Regions from separate parts of the Faecalibacterium sp. Marseille-Q4164 genome, predicted to be linked through region 1. Evidence: predicted binding sites of a transcription regulator. Region 1 holds the regulator's gene; each other region holds the start of a gene.

Region 1 (7,858 bases):
GGAATTCTTCTTCGGCAAGGATGAGGAAGAAACGCCCCAGTATTCCGGTTGGCGCACCGAAAACGGCAAGACCTATTATTACGATCAGAACACCCACCAGCCCGTCACCGGCATCCAGAGCATCGACAACAAGCTCTATTATTTTGATGCCTCCGGCGTGCAGCAGCCTGCCACCTTCGGCATCGATGTTTCCAAGTACCAGAGCAGCATCGATTGGGACAAGGTGAAAACGGCAGGTGTGGAGTTTGCCATCATCCGTATCGGCTACCGCGGCTACGGCTCCGGTGCGCTGGTGCAGGACCCCAAGTTTGAGGAGCACTTCACCAACGCCCGCAACGCCGGGCTGCGGGTAGGCATCTACTGCTTCAGCCAGGCTGTCAACGAGAACGAGGCCCGCGAGGAGGCACAGGCCTGCGTCTATGTGCTGAATGGCCGCCAGCTCGATTACCCCATCTACTTTGATACCGAGGCTTCCGGTGCAGGCAATGGCCGTGCCGATGGTCTGGGCGTGGAAGACCGTACCAAGTGTGCTGTAGCTTTCTGCGAAGAGGTCAAGGCACTGGGCTACAAACCCGGCGTGTACGCCTCCACCACCTGGTTCCGCAAGCGGCTGGATATGAGCCAGCTGTCCAACTACTACATCTGGAACGCCCACTACAACGTGGCCTCCAGCCCCATTGCCTGCAACATGTGGCAGGGCACCTGCACCGCCCGCATCCCCGGCTACGGCGGCCAGCTGGATGTCAACATCAGCTATATGGGCTGATCTGACGGCAAACAAAAAGAGCGAAGATTCAACCGAATCTTCGCTCTTTTTTGATGCGACTTATGTTTTTAAGCAAACATATCCTTCAGCTTCTTGAAGAAGCCCTTGCGCTTTTCGTAGTTCTCCTCTTTCAGGGTGCCCTCAAACTTCTTCAGGGCATCCCGCTGGGCCTTGTTCAGCTTCTTGGGGATCTCCACCTCGCACTTGACGTACATATCGCCCCGGCCGCGGCCGTTCAGATACTGGATGCCCTTGCCGCGCAGACGGAAGGTGGTGCCGCTCTGGGTGCCTTCGGGCACGGTGTACTCCACCTTGCCGTCAATGGAAGGCACGGTGATGCTGTCGCCCAGAACCGCCTGGCTGTAGGTAATGGGCACCGTGACCCAGACATCATAGCCGTCACGCTGGAACACCTCGCTGGGCCGGACCGTGACCATCACGATCACATCACCGGCAGGGCCGCCGTTGGCACCGGCATCGCCCATGCCGCGCAGTGCAAAGCTCTGATCGTCGTCGATGCCCATGGGGATGGACACCTCCAGCGTCTTCCTGGCGGCAGTTTTTCCGCTGCCGTGGCAGACCTTGCAGGGGTTCTTGACCAGCTTGCCCTTGCCGCCGCAGCGGGAGCAGGGCTGCTGGGTCTGCATCACGCCAAAGGGGGTGCGCTGCTGCCGGATGACATAGCCGCGGCCGCCGCAGTCCGGGCAGGTCTCGGGGCTGCTGCCGGCGGCGCAGCCGCTGCCATGGCACTCCGTGCACTCCTGCTGGCGGGTGATGGTGATGTTCTTCTTGCAGCCATGCACGGCCTCATCAAAGCTCAGGGTGATCCGCACACGGATATCCTGACCCTTGCGGGGGGCGTTGGGGTTTGCCTGACGGGCAGAGCCGCCAAAGCCGCCGAAACCGCCGCCAAAGATATCACCGAAGATATCGCCCAGATCGACCCCATCGCCGCCAAAGCCGCTGAAGCCGCCCGCGCCGCCGCCATTCTGGGCTGCATAGCTGGGATCAACACCGGCAAAGCCGTACTGATCGTACAGCTGGCGCTTCTTCGGGTCCGAAAGCACCTCGTTGGCTTCATTGACTTCCTTGAACTTTTCCTCGGCATCCTTATCGCCGGGGTTGTAGTCCGGGTGGTACTTCATGGCCAGCTTGCGGTAAGCCTTTTTGATCTCCGCATCGGTGGCCGTTTTGGATACTCCCAGCACTTCGTAGTAATCGCGCTTTTCCTGTGCCATAACCATACCTCTATAAAACCAGCAAAGGCCGCCCCGGCAAAACCGGAGCGGCTTTTGCTTTTATCCGGCACGCCTGCCCGCCGGTTTGGCCGGGCATCTGCCGTTTGTGTCAGAACTTAGACTTCCTTGAAGTCAGCGTCCACAACGCCGTCATCGTTGGGCTTCTGCTGGTTGTTTGCGCCAGCATCGGGGCCGGGCTGTGCGCCTGCAGCCTGCTGGGCAGCAGCGGCAGCCTGATACATCTTCTCAAAGACATGGCTCAGCTCATCCTGCTTTGCCTTGATCTCATCGATGGAGCCAGACTGAACAGCGGTCTTGAGGTCGGCCAGCTTTGCCTCAGCTTCGCTCTTCACGTCAGCGGGCATCTTGTCGCCGTTCTCCTTCAGCATCTTCTCAGTCTGGAACACCATCTGATCAGCGCCGTTGCGGATATCGACCTCTTCACGCTTCTTCTTATCATCGGCAGCAAACTGCTCAGCTTCCTTCACAGCCTTGTCGATATCTTCCTTGGACATATTGGTGGAAGCGGTGATGGTGATGTTCTGCTCCTTGCCGGTGCCCAGATCCTTCGCGCTGACCTTCACGATGCCGTTTGCATCGATATCGAAGGTGACTTCGATCTGAGGCACACCACGGGGAGCCGGAGCAATGCCATCCAGGTGGAACACACCCAGGCTCTTGTTGTCGCGGGCAAACTCACGCTCGCCCTGCAGAACGTTGATCTCAACAGAGGGCTGGTTATCAGCGGCAGTGGAGAACACCTGGCTCTTGTGAGTGGGGATGGTGGTGTTGCGGTCGATGATCTTGGTGCACACGCCGCCCAGGGTCTCAATGCCCAAGCTCAGCGGGGTGACATCCAGCAGCAGCAGGCCCTTGACATCGCCCTGCAGAACGCCGCCCTGGATGGCAGCGCCCACAGCCACGCACTCATCGGGGTTGATGCCCTTGAAGGGCTCGCAGTTCAGTTCCTTCTTGACTGCATCGTAGACAGCGGGGATACGGGTGGAACCACCGACCATCAGGACCTTCTTCAGGTCAGAGGGACGCAGGCCTGCATCCTGCAGAGCCTTGCGGACAGGGGTCATGGTGCGGTCAACCAGATCAGCGGTCAGCTCATTGAACTTTGCGCGGGTCAGGGTCATATCCAGATGCTTGGGGCCGGTAGCGTCGGCAGTGATGAAGGGCAGGTTGATCTGGCTGCTCATTGCGCTGGACAGCTCGATCTTTGCCTTTTCAGCAGCTTCCTTCAAGCGCTGTGCGGCCATCTTATCCTTGCGCAGGTCGATGCCGTTCTCGTTCTGGAACGCATCTGCCATCCAGTCGATGATGCGCTGGTCGAAGTCATCGCCGCCCAGGTGGGTATCACCGTTGGTGGCCAGAACCTCGGTCACGCCGTCGCCCATCTCGATGATGGAGACATCAAAGGTGCCGCCGCCCAGGTCGTAGACCATGATCTTCTGGTCCTCTTCCTTATCGATGCCGTATGCCAGAGATGCGGCAGTGGGCTCGTTGATGATACGCTTGACGTTCAGGCCGGCAATGGTGCCTGCGTCCTTGGTTGCCTGACGCTGGCTGTCGTTGAAGTATGCAGGAACGGTGATGACTGCATCGGTGACAGTCTCGCCCAGATAAGCCTCAGCATCTGCCTTCAGCTTCTGCAGGATCATAGCGCTGACCTGCTGGGGAGTGTACTCCTTGCCGTTCAGGGTCACCTTGTGGTCGGTGCCCATATAACGCTTGATGGAAGCCACCGTGTTCTCAGGGTTGGTGATGGCCTGGCGCTTTGCGACCTGACCCACCAGACGGTCGCCGGTCTTGGTGAAGCCGACAACAGACGGGGTGGTGCGTGCACCCTCAGAGTTTGCGATAACAACGGGCTCGCCGCCCTCCATAACAGCCACGCAGCTGTTGGTAGTACCAAGGTCGATACCAATGATCTTACTCATAATGAAAGCTCCTCTCAAATTCAGAACGTTTTTTGTTTATATGATGCTCAAATGTTACCAAGCGGATGTTATATTTGAAAACCCTTGCGGGGTCTTGCAAAATCACTCTGCCACAACAACGGTGGCATGGCGGACGATCTTATCGCCCAGCTTGTAGCCCTTCTGGTAAACCGTGATCACGGTGCCGCTCTCCTGCCCATCGGGGGCGGGGATCTGCTGCACGGCATTCATAAAGTTGGGATCAAAGGGCTTGCCCAGCGCCTCGATCTCCTCCACATGGAGAGCATTCAGCGCCTTGGCGGCTTTGTCCAGCGTCATGGTCACGCCCTTCTTGTAATTCTCGTCGGTGGTGGGGGCGTTGGCCGCCATCTCCAGCGTATCCAGAATGGGGATGATCTGGTTCACGGCAAAGGACACGCCGTCGTTGAACTTCTGGTCAGCCTCACGGGTGGAGCGCTTGCGGTAGTTCTCATACTCAGCGGCCATCCGCAGCAGCTGATCCTTGGCCTGATTGGCATTCTTCTCAGCCGCGTCCAGCTTTGCCTTCACAGCCTCCAGCTCCCGGGCCTTCTTGTTGAAGAAGCCATCCTTTTTCTTGGGGTCTGCCGCTTCAGCGTTCGTCTCGGGAGCCGCTGCCTGCTCAGGTGCAGTTTCCGGGGCGGCCTGCTCGGCGGTGTTGGGCTCCACGGCAGGTTCTTCTGCCTGCGGGGTCTTTTTTGTTTCTTCGCTCATTCCAGGTCCTCCTTATAGATCACAGTCCGCCGGGGTGCGGCTGCCTGCGGGGTATCTTTTCGTTTGCCGCTCATTCCTTCGCCAAGCTGATCGGCAAAGGTGTGGAGCAGCGGCATCAGCTTCTGGAAGGGCATCCGGGTGGGGCCGATGAGGGCCACGGAGCCCCAGAGGCCTCCGCCCACCAGATACCGGTCACTCACGATGCACAGGCCGGGGATCTGAGGTTCCAGATCCTCGCCCAGCAGGATGCTTTCGCTCTGCTCTGCCGGGGGTGCAATGAGGGCGGCGGCCTGCTCTTCGTCGTTCAGCAGGCTCAGGATGCTGCCCACCTTGCCGTCCAGCTGGGGCCAGTCCAGCAGGTACTGCTCACCACCCAGATACACATGGGGCTGGGTGGAATCCTGCAGGATGGCGGCGGCGGCGCTGATCACCGGCACCAGCTCCGGGCTGATCTGGCTGCACAGCTCTGCAAGGAGCCGGGGCGACAGATCAACAGGAGCCACAAAGGTCAGGTTCCGGTTGAGCAGGGCGGCAAGCGCCGCTGCATTTTCCCGGGAAAGACCGGTGCGGACCCGCGCCACACGGGTGCGGACATAACCGGCAGTGGTCACAGCCAGCACCGCTGCGGCGCTGCGGCCCACCTGCACCACCTCGTAGTGGGCGATGCAGAGATCCTCAGCACAGGGGGTGCTGACGGCGGCGGTGCAGCCGCTGATGGCGGCCAGCGCCTTGGCGGCACCCTGTGCCAGCTTTTCCGGCTCGTGGTCAAGGCTTGCGAACACCGCGTCCACACGGGCGCGGGTCACACGGTCCAGCGGCTGGTCATCGGTGAGAAGATGATCCAGATAATAACGGTAGCCCTTGGCACTGGGGACACGGCCTGCGCTGGTGTGGGGCTGCTCCAGCAGACCCAGCTTGGTCAGCGCGGCCATCTCGTTGCGCAGCGTGGCACTGGAAACTGCCATATCAAAGTAGTTTGCCAGCACACTGCTGCCCACGGGCTCGCCCTCGAGGCCATACAGCGCAACGATCGCCTGCAAGACACGCTGTTTGCGTGCATCCATCGTCATAGCGCCTGCCTCCTTCGTTCGCTTTTTGTTCTTTAGCACTCCTTCTTCCTGAGTGCTAAGACCATTATATCCAATTTTGCGGCGCTGTCAATAGCTTCTCAGAAAAGTTTTGAAAGATTCATAATTCTGTCATAAAGGCCGCACAAAAAAGAGCCGCCCTGCGGCGGCTCTCCTATATAATAGATCATTCCTCCATCTGCTTTGCCAGAAATGCCGCCGCCACGTTCACCGCCTTGAGCTGGGCGGCATCGGGCTGGGCAGTGCGGTCCTCCGTAAGCAGGCCCACACTGCCGGTGACATCCCCCGCCGCAATGATGGGCACAGCGCACAGCAGCGCCCGGGGTGAGCCCTCACAGGGCAGCAATGCCTTTTCGGGGCTGCCATCGCTCTGGTAGGGCTTGCGGCTGTCCATCAGCTTTTCCAGCGGCTGGCTCACGCTGCGGTCTGCCAGATCCCGCCTGCCCGCACCGGATGCCGCCAGAATGCGGTCCCGGTCTGAGACAAAGGCCGTCAGGGCAAAGCACTTGCTCAGCACATCCACATACTGGGCCGTCACCCCGCTCAGTTCCCCCATGGGCGAATACTTTTTGAAGATGACCTCGCCATCCCCTGTTGTGAAGATCTCCAGCGGGTCTCCCCTGCGGATGCGCTGGGTGCGGCGGATCTCCTTGGGGATGACCACCCGCCCCAGCTCGTCGATGCGGCGCACGATGCCGGTTGCTTTCATAAGGTTCCCTTCCTTTCCATGTTCCGGTTTTGCTTCCAGATTTCTGTGAAGTATGGTTATTCTGTGGAAACAGGAAGGGAATTATTCATTCAGCTCCGGCCGGAGCGCTGCTTATCCTCATACATCCGGTGGTCGGCCAGGATGCGGATGGCACGCACATCGTCGCTGTCGCAGGGGTAGACCGCACAGCCGCAGCTGGTGCCGACCTGCACCTCTGCATCCTTCAGGCGGTAAGGCTCCCGGATGGCTGCCTTGATCTTTTCCACCCGGCTCTTGCAGAACCCCTCCGTTACGGCTCCGTTGACGATGAGGGCGAACTCATCCCCGCCGATGCGGAACACCGCATCGCTCTCCCGCACGCAGCCCCGCAGGCGGCTGGCCACCTCCTTGAGCAGCTGGTCGCCCACATCGTGGCCGTAACGGTCGTTCACAGGCTTGAAACGGTCAAGGTCGAGGTAGAACAGGACAAACGGTGTCCTGTTCAGCTCGTTTTCTTTCAACAATGCGTCAAAATAGCGTTCATTATACAGTCCGGTCAGGCCGTCGGTGTTGGCCAGGTCCTCCATCTGCTGGCGGGCCTCCCCTTCCTGCCGGAGGGCGCGCTCCTTTTCCTCCACGCGCAGGCGGGCATCGATGCGGACACCGTGCACCAGCACGATGCCTGCGCAGAAGAACAGCCCAGCCAGCAGCAGGATGGTGGCGTTCTGGATCTTCCGCATTCCACTGTCCACCACGTCACGGCCGACGATGCCCACAATAGACAGATCCTGAAAGCCCACAGGCTGGTAGACCAGATAATAGCTCTTGCCCTCAAGCCAGTAGGAAAGGCTGCCGCTGCGGCCCTCTGCCACGTCCTGCCGGGCCCGGGTCAGTGTGCCCGCATCCACCTGCGCATGCTTCTGCAGGTAGTCGAACAGGTTGTCCATCCAGTCCTCGATCTCGCTCTTGGGCTCCTCCGAGAGCATCACATCGCCATCGGGATGGATGATGTAGCAGTCGCTCTGGCCGCCGTAAGCACTGCCGCCGATCAATTCCTCTATGGTCTTATTCCGATAGCTCACGGCAAGGCTGGTGTAGGTGGTGCCGTCGATCTCCACCGGCGCAATGGGCGCAGAGTATACCACCCGGCGCTCCCCGCTCCGCATGATGTAGCTGGACACCGTAGGCTTGCCGGTGCGGTACATCTCCTCAAAGGCCGTCCAGAGGTGATCCACTTTTTCATGCTTGCCCCGGATGCTCCAATATTCGCAGTTTTCATTGAACAGATACACGCTGCTGTACCGCCAGATCTCCCGCTCGGCCTCATAGCTGCGCAGGCGTTCCTCCGCCAGGCCCTCCTCATTGGCAGCCTGCAGGCTCTTGCCCCACTCGTTCAGCAT
Region 2 (7,858 bases), on a different contig from region 1:
CCTGTTCGACCGTAAAGGATTCCAGATCAGAAACCACAACCAGATCTGCCCGGTACCCCGGTGCTACGGCACCGCGCTGCTTGAACCCAAAATACTGTGCCGGGACCAGCGTTGCCATTTTGACGGCCACTGCCGGGTCTGCGCCCAGCCGGATCGCTTTACGGATGTTGGAATCGATGTGTCCGCTGTCCAGCAGGTCACCGGGGTGCTTATCATCCGTCACCAGCATACAGCGGCTGCAATAGGGCTCCCGGAACAGCGGCATCAGGGCCTCCATATTTTTGGCAGCCGTTCCTTCCCGGATCATGATGTATTGTCCGCGCCGGAGTTTTTCCATGGCTTCCTCGATGTTGGAGCACTCGTGATCGGACTGAACGCCTGCCGCAATATAAGCATTCAGGTCCTTAGCGCTCAAAAGCGGCGCATGGCCATCCACGATCTTTCCCGCTTCGGTGCAGTCGCGGATCTTCTGCAGGATCTTCGGGTCACAGCGCACCGTTCCGTAGGCATTCATCAGTTCCGCAAGCCCCAGCACACGGGGATCGCCGTAGTAAGGCCGGAGCTGTTCTGCGTTCAGCACCGCACCGGATTCATCCAGATCCGTGGCCGGAACACAGGAGGGCAGCATGAAATAAACCGAAAGGGTCAGATTTTTTGTCGTTTCCAGCATAAAATCCAAGCCTTCCAGCCCCGCAACGTTCGAGATCTCGTGCGGGTCTGTGACCACCGCAGTGGTACCGTGGGGCAGCACTGCCTGCTCGAAGGCCGGACCACAGAGCATGGAGCTTTCGATGTGGATATGCCCATCGATCAGGCCCGGGCAGACATATTTGCCGTGCAGATCAACTTCTTTCCGGCCATGATACGTTCCCACGCCCACGATCGAATTTCCGCTGATGGCAATGTCAGCGGTGTCGATCTCATCAGTAAACACATTGACGATTCTGGCATTTCTCAAAACCAGATCGGCCAGAGCATCTCCTCTGCCTGCCGAGATCCGGCGTTTCAGTTCATCGGACTGCATAGAAACATCTCCTCTCTCTGAAGTTCGATTTTTTCACCTGTGGATCGGTTCTGCCCTTATTCTACCACGCCCTGCCGCTGCGGAAAAGATGTCGGGAAACAAAAATGGCCCCGGAGGGCTTGTTACAGCTCTCCGGGGCCACCTTATGTGCGTGTGTGACTTGGCGCACACCGTCAGCACTCCACTGCCACCTTGATCACGCCGTCCCGTTTCTTTTCAAACAGCTCGTAGCCCTCTGCGATCCGGCGCAGGGGGTAGGTGTGGGTGATGAGCGGTTCGGTATCGATCTTGCCTTCTGCGATGAGACGCAGCGTTTCTTCACAATCGCAGCCGTCCACGCCGCCGGTCTTAAAGGTGAGGTTTTTGCCGTACATTTCCGGCAGCGGCAGGGTCTGCGCCTTATCGTACAGTGCCACCACCGTCACAATGGCGTTGGGCCGTGCACACTCCCATGCCAGCCGGAAGGTGGAGTCTGCCCCTGCCACCTCCAGCACCACATCGGCCCCGCCGTGGTCGCTGTGGGCACGCACAAAGGCGGCGCAGTCCTCCGGCTGCACGGTGAGCACCTGCGGGTAGTGCCGACGGATGAACTGCAGGCGGCTTGCGTCCTTTTCACAGACGATGATGCGCTTGGGACTGTGCAGCATGACGCACAGCAGCGTGCAGATGCCAGTCGGCCCTGCACCGAGGATCAGCACGGTATCCTCGGGGGTGATCTCCGAAATGCGTGCCGCCCAAAAGCCGGTGGCCAGCACATCGCCCACCAGCAGCGCCTGCCGATCGGTGACGCCGTCCGGGATCTTGTTCAGTCCCTGATCCGCAAAGGGCACCCGGACATACTCCGCCTGCCCGCCGTCGATGCGGCAGCCCAGTGCCCAGCCGCCGTTTTGATCGGTGCAGTTGTTCACGAAGCCCTTTTTGCAGAAGAAGCACTCTCCGCAGAAGGTCTCCACGTTCACCGTCACCCGGTCGCCGGGTTTCACATTGGTCACCGCACTGCCCACTTCTTCTACGATGCCCACCATCTCGTGCCCTACGGTGATGCCGGGCACCGCCCGGGGCACGCTGCCGTGCTTAATGTGCAGGTCGCTGGAGCAGATGCTGGCAAGGGTCACCTTTACAATGGCGTCCCGCTCGTGCTGCAGCACCGGCTTTGGTTTTTCCATCAGGGCAAACGTCCCCTCTGAAACATAGGTATAGGTCAGCATGCTTTTTACCTCCATGCGCTTTGATATTTCCGGACTTGAGTATACCACGCAGCTCTCCGCCGATTAGATCTTGGGCTGATACTGCATGCTGGACACATTGTAAACGGTAACAAAAGCCTTGGGGTCTTCCCGGTTGATAAAGTTCATCAGCTTCTGATATTCGCTCTTGTCCACGATGGTAATGATCTCGTTGTGCTTTTCCAGATTGTATGCACCGATGGCCTCGTACATGGTCGCACCGCTGTGCAGGTCATGGAGGATGAACTGACGCAGCGTCTCCTCTTTTTCGGTGATGATGCAGACGCGGCGTTTGATGCTGTTATCAAAGATGAAATGGTCCAGCACGATGCCGTTGAAGTAAGTACCGAGGATACTCAGCACCACGGTCTTTTTATCGTAGACCAGGGCCGCGGAAAGCGCCACACACATTCCCGACAGAGACATGGCTTTTCCCAATTCCATGTGCAGGTACTTGTTCATGATCTTTGCCACGATATCCAGCCCGCCGGAGGATGCATTGCGGTTGAACAAAATACTCAGCCCGATGCTGACCACCAGAATATAGCACAGCACGTCCAGCTCCTGACTGCCGGTCATCGAGCCGAACTCCGGGAACAGCTTTTCAAACAGCCCCAGAAACACCGGCAGCAGCACACTGGTGTATACGGTCTTTGCGCCAAATTCTCTGCCGCAGGTAAAGAACCCGATGATGAGAAGCACGACGTTCAGGATCATCGTAATGACCGACAAGGGCAGCGGCACAAAATTGGACAGCACGATGCCAAGGCCGGAAATGCTGCTGACGGATGTATGGCTCGGCACCAGAAAAAAGAAAACGCCCGCCGCAATGATCGCCACCGCCCCGGTCAGGACTGCCGTCTCCCTCAGGACTGCGCCGGTCTTTTCTTTTACATCACTCATCTTTGTCCCCCTAAAATCAAATTTGTTTCACCGATTTCCTCATCTTTGTCGATGCGGACAAGGAGCCTACCGCCAAAGCGTTTGTATTCCATAGTGAAGTACCTCCATAAATTCCGAGTTGCTGTTCTCAGTATACCATGATTTTCCCTTGCGGAAAAGATAGCGAAACAAAAATGCCCCCGGAGGGCTTGTTGCGGCTCTCCGGGGGCATCTTATGTGCGTTGTGCTTTGGCGCACACGACCGGCGTTTTACTCGATCTCGATCAGGTTCGGGTTCTCAGGCAAAGCCTTCGTCTGCTGAGGAGCAGGCAGCTCGACGTACAGGACACCATCCTCGAACTTTGCGTGGATGTCCTCCTTCTTCACATCGCCCACGTAGAAACTGCGCGCGCAGGTGCCGGAGAAGGATTCGCGCCGCAGATAGCGGCCCTTCTTATCCTTTTCGTCGTTGCTGTGGCTGCGCACTGCCTGAATGGTCAGGTAGCCGTCGTTCAGATCCATCTGAACGTCTTCCTTCTTGCAGCCCGGCAGGTCAACAGCTACTTCGTAGCCGTTGTCCGTCTGTTTGACATCGGTCTTCATCATGTTTGCACCGCGCTTACCAAAGGTATCACGAGCCTCACGGTTCATCATACGTTCCAGTGCAGCGTCATTCCAGAACGGATCGAAGAAATCATCGAACAGGTTTTCATGGAAAACAGTCGGCATAAGCATAAATCATTCCTCCAATCCCGGCGTTCGGGTCGGGGCAAAAAATCTGAAGCGTCCACTCGGAAAGGCTTTCCGGGGAGCCTAGCGGCTCTCCTTTTGCCCTTCCTCCTGAGCACGCCACTGTTATAGCACCGTTCATTAGCAGTGTCAATAGAAGAGTGCTAAAATTCACAGAAAGATAATTTTCTGATAATCTTTCATGTAATCTTAGGCGTTTTTCAGGCATATGTCAGCCTTAAGCATTTGGCATCCACTCCATTCGCCACCAGAGTAGCAGCGATTTCCTCGAATGTCTTTACTACCTCCATTGCTTTTACCGGAACGACGATTTCGTCCGGTTCTCCTTTCTCCAGGAGACCTTTTGAAAAGCTCATGCCAGGGGTTTTCACTTCGCCAATATTAAAAGCCATCAAGTTCACTTTTCGTCCATCAGATGCCTCAAAATCAAAAAAATTCATAACTCCATCAAACACATCTGGCGACTCAAGTTCTTTACTGTCATAATCCAGTATATGCGCATGTTCTGAAACGATTGATTTGATTTTATCTACTTCTGCCTTTTCCAGTTGCAGTCCTTGTGTATTTTCTCTGTTCTCCTGACATTGAACGAAGCCATCTTCTGACACGGACACACGGCAAAGCGGCAGCCCCCAGGCATTTGCCAGCAAATAATCAAAAACGATGTTTTCTCTCATCCGAATTACCCTATCCTTCCATCTTCTGGATCACCGCACCCAGCCAGCGGCACAGGGTATCGCCTGCCTGATTTGCGATCTCCAGCACGCGGGCGTGGCTATGCTTGACCGTCTGGATGCCGGTGGCCATGTTGGTGATGCAGCCGACGGCCAGTACCTTCATGCCCATGTAGTTGCAGACCATGGTTTCCGGCACGGTGCTCATGCCCACGGCATCGGCTCCCATCCCCGCAAAGGCGCGAATTTCAGCCGCCGTTTCATAGCAAGGGCCCATAAAGCCCATGTAAACGCCCTCCTTGTAGGCAATGCCCAGTTCATCGGCGGTCTGCTTGGCAAGGTTCCGCAGTTCCAGACTGTAAGGTTCGGTCATGTCCGGGAAGCGGGGGCCGAAGCGCTCATTGTTGGGGCCAATGAGGGGGTTCGTGCCCATCATGTTGATGAAGTCGGTAATGAGCATCAGGGTGCCCGGCGCAAACTCCCGGTTGATGCCGCCGCAGGCGTTGGTCAACACCACCTTTTCCACGTCCAACAGCTTGAACACATAGAACGGGTAGCAGACTTCCTTCATGGAGTAGCCCTCATAGAAATGGAAGCGGCCTTCCATGGCGTAGACTTCCGTGTCCCCCAGCTTGCCAGCCAACAATGCGCCTTTGTGTCCTGCCACCGTGGATACCGGGAAGTTGGGGATATCCTTGTAGGACAGTTCTTCCGTGTCCGTAAAGTCCGCGGTCAGCTTGCCAAGGCCGGAGCCCAGCACCACCGCGATCTTCGGGCGCTTTTTCGTGTGCGTCTTGATATATTCCGCACTTTCCAGTGCCTTTTCATAAAGATGTTCCATACCGTTCTCTCCTTTTCCCAAAAAATTCGATATACTCTCTGGGTTCAGTATATCGGATTTTTCAGGCCGATGCAAGACGCCCTTCATCGAGTCTTATTAAAAACCAAGGAGCAGATACTTCACATCACGAGTGTGTTGTATCTGCTCCTTGGTTCTCCGAATGTCTTATCTCTGGCCGATGTTCCACCGAAACAGCTCATATCCTTCCCGGATATCCTCCGGCAGACGTTTCAAAGTCTCGTCCCGCAGTTCCTGCGGCATCCCGTAAAAAGCTTCGGCAATGCCGCCTGTGATGCAGGCAAGGGTGTCGCTGTCGCCGCCCAGAGAAACTGCATTGCGAAGTGCATCCTCAAAACTGACGCTTTCCAGAAAAGCAATGATTGCTTCCGGCACAGTTTCCTGACAGGTCTCCACATGATGATAGGTCGGCCGAATTTCATCACAGGTACGGTTCAGGTCATAACCGAAGCTCTGCTCCACATATTGTTTGATTGCCGGCTTGCTGTGGCCGGTACGGGCCAGAAAAATTGCTGCCGCCGTGGCCTGTGCGCCCTTGATGCCCTCCGGGTGGTTGTGGGTGACTTCAGCGGTCACTTTTGCCATTTCCAGCGTTTTGTCCAGCGTATCGAACAGCCAGCCCGCTGCCGACACCCGCATAGCCGAGCCGTTACCGAAACTGCCATAGGGATTCGGATTTTCTGCATGCAGCCACCGGCGGAACATCCCGCCGTAACCGGCATGAGGGTATGTTTCTCCCCAAATGCGCATCTCGCTCTTTGTTTCTTCAAATGTTCTCTCCGGGATGCCTTTACCTGCAATCAATCCCCGTGCCACCGCAACGGTCATGACCGTATCATCGGTGAAGTGCGATTTCTTGCTCAGCAGCGGAAAATCCTTGTGCTTGTAATTGTTGTGGTCAAATTCATAGGGACTGCCCACGATGTCACCCAAGATTGCTCCTAACATGGCTGTTTCCTCCCTTACCTATGATGCCGCTTCTGAAAATCAGCTTCGATTTGTTCTTTCCACTCTGCGCCGATGGACGCGCAGCAGGGTGCTTCCCGCATCCGGGAGACTGTCTCGCTAACAACGTGGTAGTTGACCGCCACGCCCTGTGCGTCATTCTCAAACCGCACCGCCCGGTCTGCCCCGATGCCGAAGCGGGCAGCTTCCTTCACGGCGTCCATGTTGGCACCGAGGAACAGGAACTCCCAGCCGTATTGCTCTTTTTCCCGCTCGATCATCCGGCGGATCTTCTCATAGCCAAACCGCTTGCTGGCGTTTTCCAAGCCGTCCGTGGTGATGACAAAGATGACCTTTTCGGCACGCTCGTCCTCCGGCAGATGGCGCTGGATATTCACCATCTTTTCCATGCCATAACCAATGGCATCCAGCAGCGCCGTGCAGCCCCGGACGTAGTAGTCCTTTTCGGTCAGCGGCGCAACAGCCTTCAGCGGAAAACGGTCGTGCAGCAGCTGCACCTCATGGTCGAACAGGATGGTGGTCACGTTGGCCTCGCCCTCCTGCTCCTTCTGCCGGGTCAACATAGCATTGAACCCGCCGATGGTATCCTGCTCCAGCCCGCCCATGGAACCGCTGCGGTCCAGAATGAAAACAAGCTCGGTAAGATTTTTCTTCACAACAATGCCCTCCGTTTTGTGGTGTATCGCTTTCGTTGGCAAAAGGATACCACAAACCGGAGGGCAAAAGGTCAACGGGCAGGCGACAAATCACGCACCCAGCTGTTCCTGATCGTATTCAAACAGCAGCGTATTGACCTGATTGATGTTATAGATTTTGTGTTCCAGGCAATACCGCACGATCCAGTCCCGCTTGGAGCCATCGGAGAAGGCGTAGCCTGCGCTTTTGAGCAGGTCGATGGTTTCATCTTCGGACAGGTGCAGGCCCACCGCAAAGGCCAGCACCGTTTTCTTTTTGGGGTTGTAGTCGCGATTGCACTGAATTTTGGAGAAATGCTGCCGGGAGATGTTGGACTGCTTGTACACGGTGGAGTCTTTCAGCCCCCGCTCGTCAATGAGCCGCAGCAGCCGGGTGGTGAAGCTTTCACCGAGATTATCCATCAGGCTTTCCAGACTGCGGGCTGTCCTGGGTGCCGCGGCGGATGCCGGAACTGCACCTAGCATCGGCACGGCGGCATCTTCTTCCAGAAGCCTCCGCCGCTCTGACAATTCCCTGCGCCGACGGCCAAATCCGTAGCTTTCATCGTTCTGTGCTACATAGTGGTCGTCAATGTACTCCTCCACCGAGGCGAACAGCTTCCGGCTCACGGCCAGCGAGCCCCGGTCGTAAAGCACCAGATACACGGTCAGGTCGTGCTCCATGACGTACTGTGTGATGGTGTCCACCGCAATGCGGAAGGCCTGTTCTTTGGGGTAGCCATAGTTTCCGCTGGACAGCAGCGGAAAGGCCACGCTCTCGCAGTGGTACTCTGCGGCTAATT
Region 3 (7,858 bases), on a different contig from region 1:
CCAGTTCCGCACCGAGCAGGCGCTGGAATACGCCAGAGACAGCGGCGTGCTCTATAAGAGCGGCATCATGCAGGCGCTGCGGGAGCTGGGCCTTGCCGACAGCATCTACGGCGAGCGCTACCATGAGCTGTTCGGCTGGAACCCGCGGGGCAGGGTGCTCCATTCGCCCGAGTACATCCCGGTGCGGGAGGTGCTGGCCACAGCCAGAGCCGCCGGTGCCGTGGTGGTGTTCGCCCACCCCACCGTGTACAAGAGTATGCCCCTGCTCCGGGAGCTGGTCAGGGAGGGGATGGTGGACGGCATCGAGATCGACCACCCCAGCAACAGCCCCGAGGACAAGGCCGAGTGTGCCGCCCTCTGTGGGCAGTATCACCTCATCCACACCGGCGGCACCGACTTCCACGGGGCCAACCACAAAAAGGTCTATCCCGTGGGCACCTGCACCACCCCCGATGACCAGATCGCGCGGATCGAGGAGCTGGCGAGGAAGAGAAAAAAGTAAACCGATTTGAGCATTCTTATGAGAACTGCCAAGGCCTCGCCCTTCGGGAGAGGTGGCATTGCGTCAGCAATGACGGAGAGGGTGAGTTCGGTAAAGTCCGTGAGCATCCTCACCCTCTCAGTCTCGCTTTGCTCGACAGCTCCCCCGAAGGGGGAGCCCTTGGCAAAGAGGGCAGGTTCCGCCTCTTGCAGGAACGTTGTTTTTGTAGTATACTGTGGGCAAGTCAAAAAGAGAGGATGTTTTCCATGAGCAAATCTTTCAGCTTCCCCAATGTGGGCACCTGTTCCAAGCAGACCAACATCGTGCTGAACGATGACCACACCATCGAGTCCGTTGAGGTCATCGGCGGCTGCAACGGCAACCTCAAGGGCATCAGCCGCCTGCTCAAGGGCATGAAGGCCGAGGATGCCATCGCCCGCATGGAGGGGACCACCTGCGGCCCCCGCCCCACCAGCTGCCCCGACCAGATCGCCAAGAACCTGAAAAAGGCTCTGGCAGAGATGTAACCATCAACGCAGAGAAAGCGTCGTGCATTGCACGGCGCTTTTTTGCTGTGCAGCGCCCTCTCAGTCTCGCTTTGCTCGACAGCTCTTCCAAAGGGAGAGCCAACGCATCGTCTCAATTCAGCAGCCCCTAAAGGCCAGGCCGCAATTGGCTCCCCCCTCGGGGGAGCTGGCAAAGCCGATAGGCTTTGACTGAGAGGGTTGACACAAACCGCTGATTTTTTTCCATTCACCGGGCCTATACTTTGCTGTGTATGAAACAATACAGCAAGGAGCAGAGCATGAGCATTTGGGAAGCATTCGGCATGGGCAGACACAAGGGGTTTTCGCGGGAGGCAGGGCTGCTGCTGGACGAAGCCGTGGAGCTTGCGGGCAGCATGGGCTGTGCCCGGGCGGATACCGGGCACCTGCTGCTTGCCATGCTGCAGACCGACCGCGGCCCGGCGGGGCGGTTTCTGGTGGGCAAGAACATCACCGAGCCCGCCGTGCGCCGTCAGCTGGCCGAGGGCCGCACCAGCCCGGCCCGCCAGCTGGACAGAAAGGCGCTGGCCCCAGACCTGCGCCGGGCTATGGATTATGCCCTCATCGGGGCACAGAACGCCCACCTGCCCAAGGCGGAGCCGGAGCACCTGCTCTGTGCCATGCTGGAGGATACCGACTGCGCGGCGGGGGTGCTGCTGGCCTCCATGGGGGTGCAGCTGGCCGAGGCCGTGCGGGAGTGCCGCCAGATCTCGGGGCAGTTCATCCTGCCCGGCACGCCCCGGGCCAGCGCCATGCCCCGGGGCAGCCGCGCCAGCGATAAGTATTGCCGCGACCTGACCCGCCGCGCGGTGGACGGCGAGCTGGACCCGGTGTTCTGCCGGGATGCGGAGCTGGACCGGATGGTGGAGATTCTGTGCCGCCGCCAGAAGAACAACCCCTGTCTGGTGGGGGAGCCGGGCGTGGGCAAAACGGCCCTTGCCGAGGGCCTTGCCCAGCGCATCGCCAGCCGGAACGTGCCCCGGATGCTGCAGGGGCGGCGGCTGCTGGCGCTGGATATGGCCAGTCTTGTGGCGGGCACCAAGTACCGGGGCGACTTTGAGGAGCGGTTTAAGACCCTTCTGGAGGAGCTTGTGCGGGACGGCAGCGCCATTTTGTTTGTGGACGAGTTCCACACCATCGTGGGAGCCGGCGCGGCAGAGGGTGCCATTGATGCCGCCAGCATCCTGAAGCCCGTGCTGGCCCGGGGGGAACTGCAGCTCATCGGGGCCACCACCGATCAGGAGTTCCGCACCCATATCCAGAAGGATGCCGCGCTGGAGCGCCGCTTTGGCCGGGTGCAGATCGAGGAGCCCACCCCGGCACAGGCTGCGGCGATCCTGGAGGGGCTTGCCCCCCGCTACGAGCGGTACCACAGCGTGCATCTGCCGCCTGAGACACTGCGGGAGGCCGTGGAGCTCTCGGTGCGGTACCTGCCGGGGCGCTTCCTGCCCGATAAGGCCATCGACCTTGTGGACGAGGCCTGTGCCGCTGCCCGCATCCGCGCCGAGCGGGAGGGGAAAGCAGACCCCACCCTCACCCGGGAGGACATTGCCCGGGTGGTGGCGCAGGCCAGCGGTGTGCCCGTGGAGCGGGTGGGGGAGAAGGAGCGGGAACGGCTGGACAAGCTGGAATCCCGCCTCAACGCCGAGATCGTGGGCCAGCAGAAGGCAGTGGCGGCGGTGGCCGGGGCCATCCGGCGCAGCCGCACCGGGCTGGGGGAGCCGGGCCGCCCCATGGGGGCCATGCTCTTTCTGGGGCCCACCGGCGTGGGCAAGACCGCCCTTGCCAAGGCCCTTGCCGCCAGCTGGTTCGGCAGCGAAAAAGCTCTGCTCAAGTTCGATATGTCGGAGTATCAGGAGCAGCACACCACGGCCCGCCTGCTGGGCGCGCCTCCGGGCTACCTTGGCCACGATGAGGGCGGTCAGCTCACCGAAGCCGTCCGCCGCCGCCCGTACAGCGTGGTGCTCTTTGACGAGATCGAAAAGGCCCACCCGGATATCCAGAATATCCTGCTGCAGATCCTGGAGGACGGCCAGCTCACCGATGCCATGGGCCGCAAGGCCGATTTCCGCAATACCATCGTCCTGCTCACCTCCAACTTGGGGGCACGCTTTCTGGCCGGGCAGAGCGCCCCGCTGGGTTTTGCAGCGGGCAGCGAAGCCGTGTTCGAGAAGCAGTCGGCCCAGGCCATTGAGGAAGCCAAGAAGTGGTTCCGGCCCGAGCTGGTGGGGCGGCTGGATGAGCTCATCGTGTTCCGTCCCCTTGCAGAGGACAGCCTGTGTGCCATCGCCGAGAAGCTGCTGGGTCAGCTGGAAGCCCGTGCCGCCCGCAATGGGTATCAGCTGACCCATACGCCCCGGGTGGGAGCAGTGCTGGCCGCAAGGGCGCGCTCGCCCTATGGGGCCCGGGAGCTGCGGCGGCAGGTGGACCGCGCCGTGGAACAGGCCCTCGCCAACCAGATCGCCTCCGGTACGGCCCACACCGGCCAGCACTGGACCGCCGACTGCACGGTGGATGGGGCAATCGTGTTGGAAGAGGGGGAAGTAGTAGAGCAAACCATCGGCTAAACCCCTCAGTCACGCTCCGCGTGCCAGCCCCCCTAATAGTGGGGCCCTTGGCATAAGGTTCATTTTTCGCAATGATCGCCTGTCGGTTCCAAAACCGACATCTGCCGCAAGGATAAGACTTTGCGCCAGCAGGGCCAACAGGAGCGAAGCGCCAGACCTCGAAAACGCGACGGTCTGCCAAGGGCTCCCCTACTAGGGGAGCTGCCGAGCGTCAGCGACGGCTGAGAGGTTTAGCCGTAAGCACCTTCTCCCCTTACAGATGCATTGGCTCCCCCTTCGGGGGAGCTGGCGAGCGAAGCGAGACTGAGAGGGTGAGCACGCTTCCCCCTTGCATCCTCCGGCGTTTTCGTTTATCATAGAGAAAGCGAAATGCCCCAAGGAGGAAACCATGCGCTATTTGTTTTTACTGAATCCCGCTGCGGGCAAGCAGGACTGCACTGCCCAGCTCATCCCGCAGATCAGAGCCGCTGCCGCCCGGGCCGGGTGGAGTGAGGCGGATTATACCATCCACACCACCGAATATGCGGGCCACGCCCGGGAGCTGGCCCGTGCCGCAGCCCAGGAGGCGGCGCAGGCAGGGGACAGCCTGCGCATCTGGACGGCGGGCGGCGACGGCACCTTCATGGAAGCCATGACCGGCGTGCAGGGCTTTGCCAACGCCGCCGTGGGCTGCCTGCCCTACGGCAGCGGCAACGACTTCCTGCGCACCTACGGCACCCGGGCAGAGTTCACAGACCTCGATGCCCAGCTGGCGGGCGGGGAAGTGACCATCGACCTGTTGGAGACCAGTTTGGGCCTGTCCGCCACCATCTGCGCGGCGGGTCTGGACGCACAGGTGGCCTACGGCATCCCCAAGTTCCGGCGGCTCCCCCTGTGCGGCGGCGAGGTGTCCTATCTGCTCTCCATCGTGGAGCAGCTCTGCGGGCACATCGGCCGCAGGGTCACCTTTACCATCGACGACGAGGAGCTGACCGTGGACTGCCTGATGTGCGCTATCTGCAATGGCCGGGCCTATGGCGGCGGTTTCCTTGCCGCCCCCGAGGCCGACCCCGCCGACGGCTGGCTGGACGTGATGATCGTCCGCAGGGTGGGGCGGCTGACCATTGCCAAGCTGCTGGGGATGTACAAGAGCGGCCGGCACTTTGTGAACGGCCAGCTCACCGAGGAGGCAAAGCCCTACTTCCTCTACCGCCGTGCCCGGCGGGTGGCGCTGCGCCCCGCCGATGGCCGCGGCCCCATCGTTGCCACCGCCGACGGCGAGTGCGCCCCCTGTGATGCGGTGGAGGCTGTTCTGCGCCCCCTGAGCGGCCGCATCCTCCTGCCTGCCCCGGCGTATGAGCGGTTTGTGGCGAAAAGGAGCAGAGCGGACGTAAAATAAGAAGATGTTTGGATGAAAAAGAGCAGTCTCTCCGGAAAAGAGAACTGCTCTTTTTTCGATGTAAGGATACTTTTTCGGGTGGTCACAAATTGTTCAAAAAGAAAAATCAAAAAGGTCTTGATTTTTCAGTTCAAGATGAGTACAATACACTTAGCACTCAGAGAAAAGGAGTGCTAAACAACCAAAGGCCCGGCAGAAACGGGCCGAAGGTGCCAAAAAAGTTTTCATTATATTTTATTATAGGAGGGCAAGAACTATGAAGATCATTCCTCTTGCAGACCGTGTTGTTATCAAGGCCGTTGAAGTCGAGGAGACCACCAAGGGCGGCCTCATCCTGACCGGCAGCGCCAAGGAGAAGCCCCAGGTGGCTGAGGTCGTGGCTGTTGGCCCCGGCGGCATCGTGGACGGCAACGAAGTCAAGATGACCGTGAAGGTTGGCGATAAGGTCCTGACCAGCAAGTACTCCGGTACTGAGGTCAAGGTGGACGGCGAGGAGTGCACCATCGTGCGTCAGGGCGATATCCTGGCCATCGTGGAGTAAGTTTCCCCTCTGAAATTGAAATTTGAGCTTTGAAGGAGCGATTTGATTATGGCAAAACAGATCAAGCAGGGCGAGGATGCCCGCAAGGCACTGTGTGCCGGTATTGATACCCTGGCAAATACCGTGAAGATCACCCTGGGCCCCAAGGGCCGCAATGTGGTGCTGGGCAAGAAGTTCGGCGCACCTGTCATCACCAATGACGGCGTGACCATTGCCAAGGAGATCGAGCTGAAGGACGAGTTCGAGAACATGGGCGCACAGCTGGTGCGTGAGGTCGCAACCAAGACCAACGATGCTGCAGGCGACGGCACCACCACCGCAACCGTTCTGGCACAGGCCATGGTCACCGAGGGCATGAAGAACGTTACCGCCGGTGCCAACCCCATGGATATCCGCCGCGGCATGAGCAAGGCTGTTGCCAAGGCCGTTGAGACCATCAAGGCCCACAGCCAGAAGGTCAAGGACAGCAACGATATCGCCCGCGTTGGCACCATTTCTGCCGGTGACCCCGAGATCGGCCGCCTGATCGCCGAGGCCATGGAGAAGGTCACCTCCGACGGTGTCATCACCATCGAGGAGAACAAGACCACCGCCGAGACCTACAACGAGATCGTGGAAGGTATGCAGTTTGACCGCGGCTACCTGACCCCCTATATGGTCACCGATACCGACAAGATGGAGGCTGTTCTGGACAACGCCGCCATCCTGATCACCGATAAGAAGATCAGCGTCATCCAGGATCTGGTCCCCCTGCTGGAGCAGGTCATGCAGAACGGCATGAAGCTGCTGGTCGTGGCTGAGGACATCGAGGGCGAGGCTCTGTCCACCCTGATCGTCAACCGCCTGCGCGGCACCCTGAACGTCTGCGCTGTCAAGGCTCCCGGCTTTGGCGACCGCCGCAAGGAGATGTTGCAGGATATCGCTATCCTGACCGGCGGCACCGTTGTGTCCGCTGATCTGGGCTATGAGCTGAAGGACGCTACCGTCCAGATGCTGGGCCATGCCCGTCAGGTCAAGGTCACCAAGGAGAACACCACCATCGTGGGCGGCGCAGGCGATAAGGATGCCATTGCAGCCCGCATTGCACAGATCCGCAACCAGATTGAGGCTTCCACCAGCGATTTCGACCGTGAGAAGCTGCAGGAGCGCCTGGCAAAGCTGGCCGGCGGCGTTGCAGTCATCAAGGTCGGTGCTGCTACCGAGGTCGAGATGAAGGATAAGAAGCTGCGCATCGAGGACGCTCTGAACGCAACCAAGGCTGCTGTTCAGGAAGGCGTTGTCGCTGGCGGCGGCACCGCTCCCATCAACGCCATCCCCGCTGTGCGCGCCCTGTGCGACACACTGGAAGGCGACGAGCGCACCGGTGCCAAGATCGTCCTGAAGGCTCTGGAGGCACCTCTGCGCCAGATCGCCAAGAACGCCGGTCTGGAAGGCAGCGTCATCATCGACAAGATCGTCTCTGCCAACAAGCCCAACTATGGCTTCGACGCTCAGAACGAGGTCTTTGTTGAGGATATGATCGCCGCCGGTATCGTTGACCCCACCAAGGTCACCCGTTCCGCTTTGGAGAACGCAGCATCCGTCGCTGAGATGGTGCTGACCACCGAGAGCCTGGTCGCTGACCTGCCCGAACCCCCTGCTGCTCCCGCAGCCGGTGGTGACATGGGCGGCATGGGCGGCATGTACTAATAACTGCCTAAAAACCGCATGAATCCTTGATTTTTGGAGCGCGCAAAAGCGGATTTACGCCAAACTTACGCCACTTACGCCAAAAATCAAAGCGCATGATAGGGTAACAAAATCGACACTCGCTGAAAAGCGGGTGCCGATTTTTTTGTCTAGGGGATTTGAAGAAAGAGCGATTCGCTGGTGGACTCTGTGCCGGGCAGAGCGTCAGCGAATTTTTCTGCGTGATGGCATATTGACAAAATTCAATCACGCGAGTATAATGATGATGGAAGAATGCAAAAATACCATCATGTTCAAAAGGAGTGAACTGAATGAACCTGAGCGTGTCCGATGTTGAGAACTATCTTGAAGCCGTGAAATGTGCGGTGAAAGCACACCGCTACAGGCTGGATATGAATGCTAAACGCCCGGATAATCGAAAACTCTTTGATACGTATCTGCTTACCATGAGGGATGCAGAAAACATCATTCTGAATCTGAACGTAATGGACTTCTCAGACGCAGTTCCGAATGAACACGCTGGCTTTGAACATGAGACACTCTATATCTTTGGAAAAGAAGTTCTGTTGATCGAACGATACGGAACAGCGGAAAAGCTGGTGCCGCTTTACATCAAGTTCAACAAGCTGGACAACGAATTCGTCATCGTGATCTCAT

The links. Region 1 encodes HrcA, which represses chaperone genes, less so after heat shock. Its sites were predicted from a motif close to TGTTAGCACTCNNNNNNNNNGAGTGCTAACA; they were not measured.
Region 2: a site for HrcA is predicted at 4,001-4,031, ahead of J3352_RS00470 (Hsp20/alpha crystallin family protein). Genes of this name have one in related genera too.
Region 3: a site for HrcA is predicted at 5,120-5,150, ahead of groES (co-chaperone GroES). Genes of this name have one in related genera too.

The regions. Positions count from the first base shown of each region.
Region 1 covers NZ_JAFREJ010000005.1:76,672-84,529, reverse strand. Annotated here, with positions in the region: gene J3352_RS07380 (glycoside hydrolase family 25 protein) at 1-766, shown strand, start outside; gene dnaJ (molecular chaperone DnaJ) at 835-2,004, opposite strand; gene dnaK (molecular chaperone DnaK) at 2,121-3,950, opposite strand; gene grpE (nucleotide exchange factor GrpE) at 4,053-4,682, opposite strand; gene hrcA (heat-inducible transcriptional repressor HrcA) at 4,679-5,752, opposite strand; gene J3352_RS07355 (stage V sporulation T C-terminal domain-containing protein) at 5,937-6,479, opposite strand; gene J3352_RS07350 (diguanylate cyclase domain-containing protein) at 6,569-7,858, opposite strand, start outside.
Region 2 covers NZ_JAFREJ010000001.1:95,307-103,164, reverse strand. Annotated here, with positions in the region: gene ade (adenine deaminase) at 1-1,024, opposite strand, end outside; gene J3352_RS00480 (alcohol dehydrogenase) at 1,198-2,232, opposite strand; gene J3352_RS00475 (YitT family protein) at 2,296-3,153, opposite strand; gene J3352_RS00470 (Hsp20/alpha crystallin family protein) at 3,403-3,867, opposite strand; gene J3352_RS00465 (hypothetical protein) at 4,083-4,559, opposite strand; gene J3352_RS00460 (purine-nucleoside phosphorylase) at 4,570-5,397, opposite strand; gene J3352_RS00455 (ADP-ribosylglycohydrolase family protein) at 5,563-6,363, opposite strand; gene J3352_RS00450 (vWA domain-containing protein) at 6,378-7,037, opposite strand; gene J3352_RS00445 (macro domain-containing protein) at 7,128-7,858, opposite strand, start outside.
Region 3 covers NZ_JAFREJ010000001.1:226,098-233,955, forward strand. Annotated here, with positions in the region: gene J3352_RS01095 (PHP domain-containing protein) at 1-502, shown strand, start outside; gene J3352_RS01100 (TIGR03905 family TSCPD domain-containing protein) at 748-1,008, shown strand; gene J3352_RS01105 (ATP-dependent Clp protease ATP-binding subunit) at 1,287-3,593, shown strand; gene J3352_RS01110 (diacylglycerol kinase family protein) at 3,982-4,971, shown strand; gene groES (co-chaperone GroES) at 5,228-5,512, shown strand; gene groL (chaperonin GroEL) at 5,561-7,201, shown strand; gene J3352_RS01125 (hypothetical protein) at 7,513-7,858, shown strand, end outside.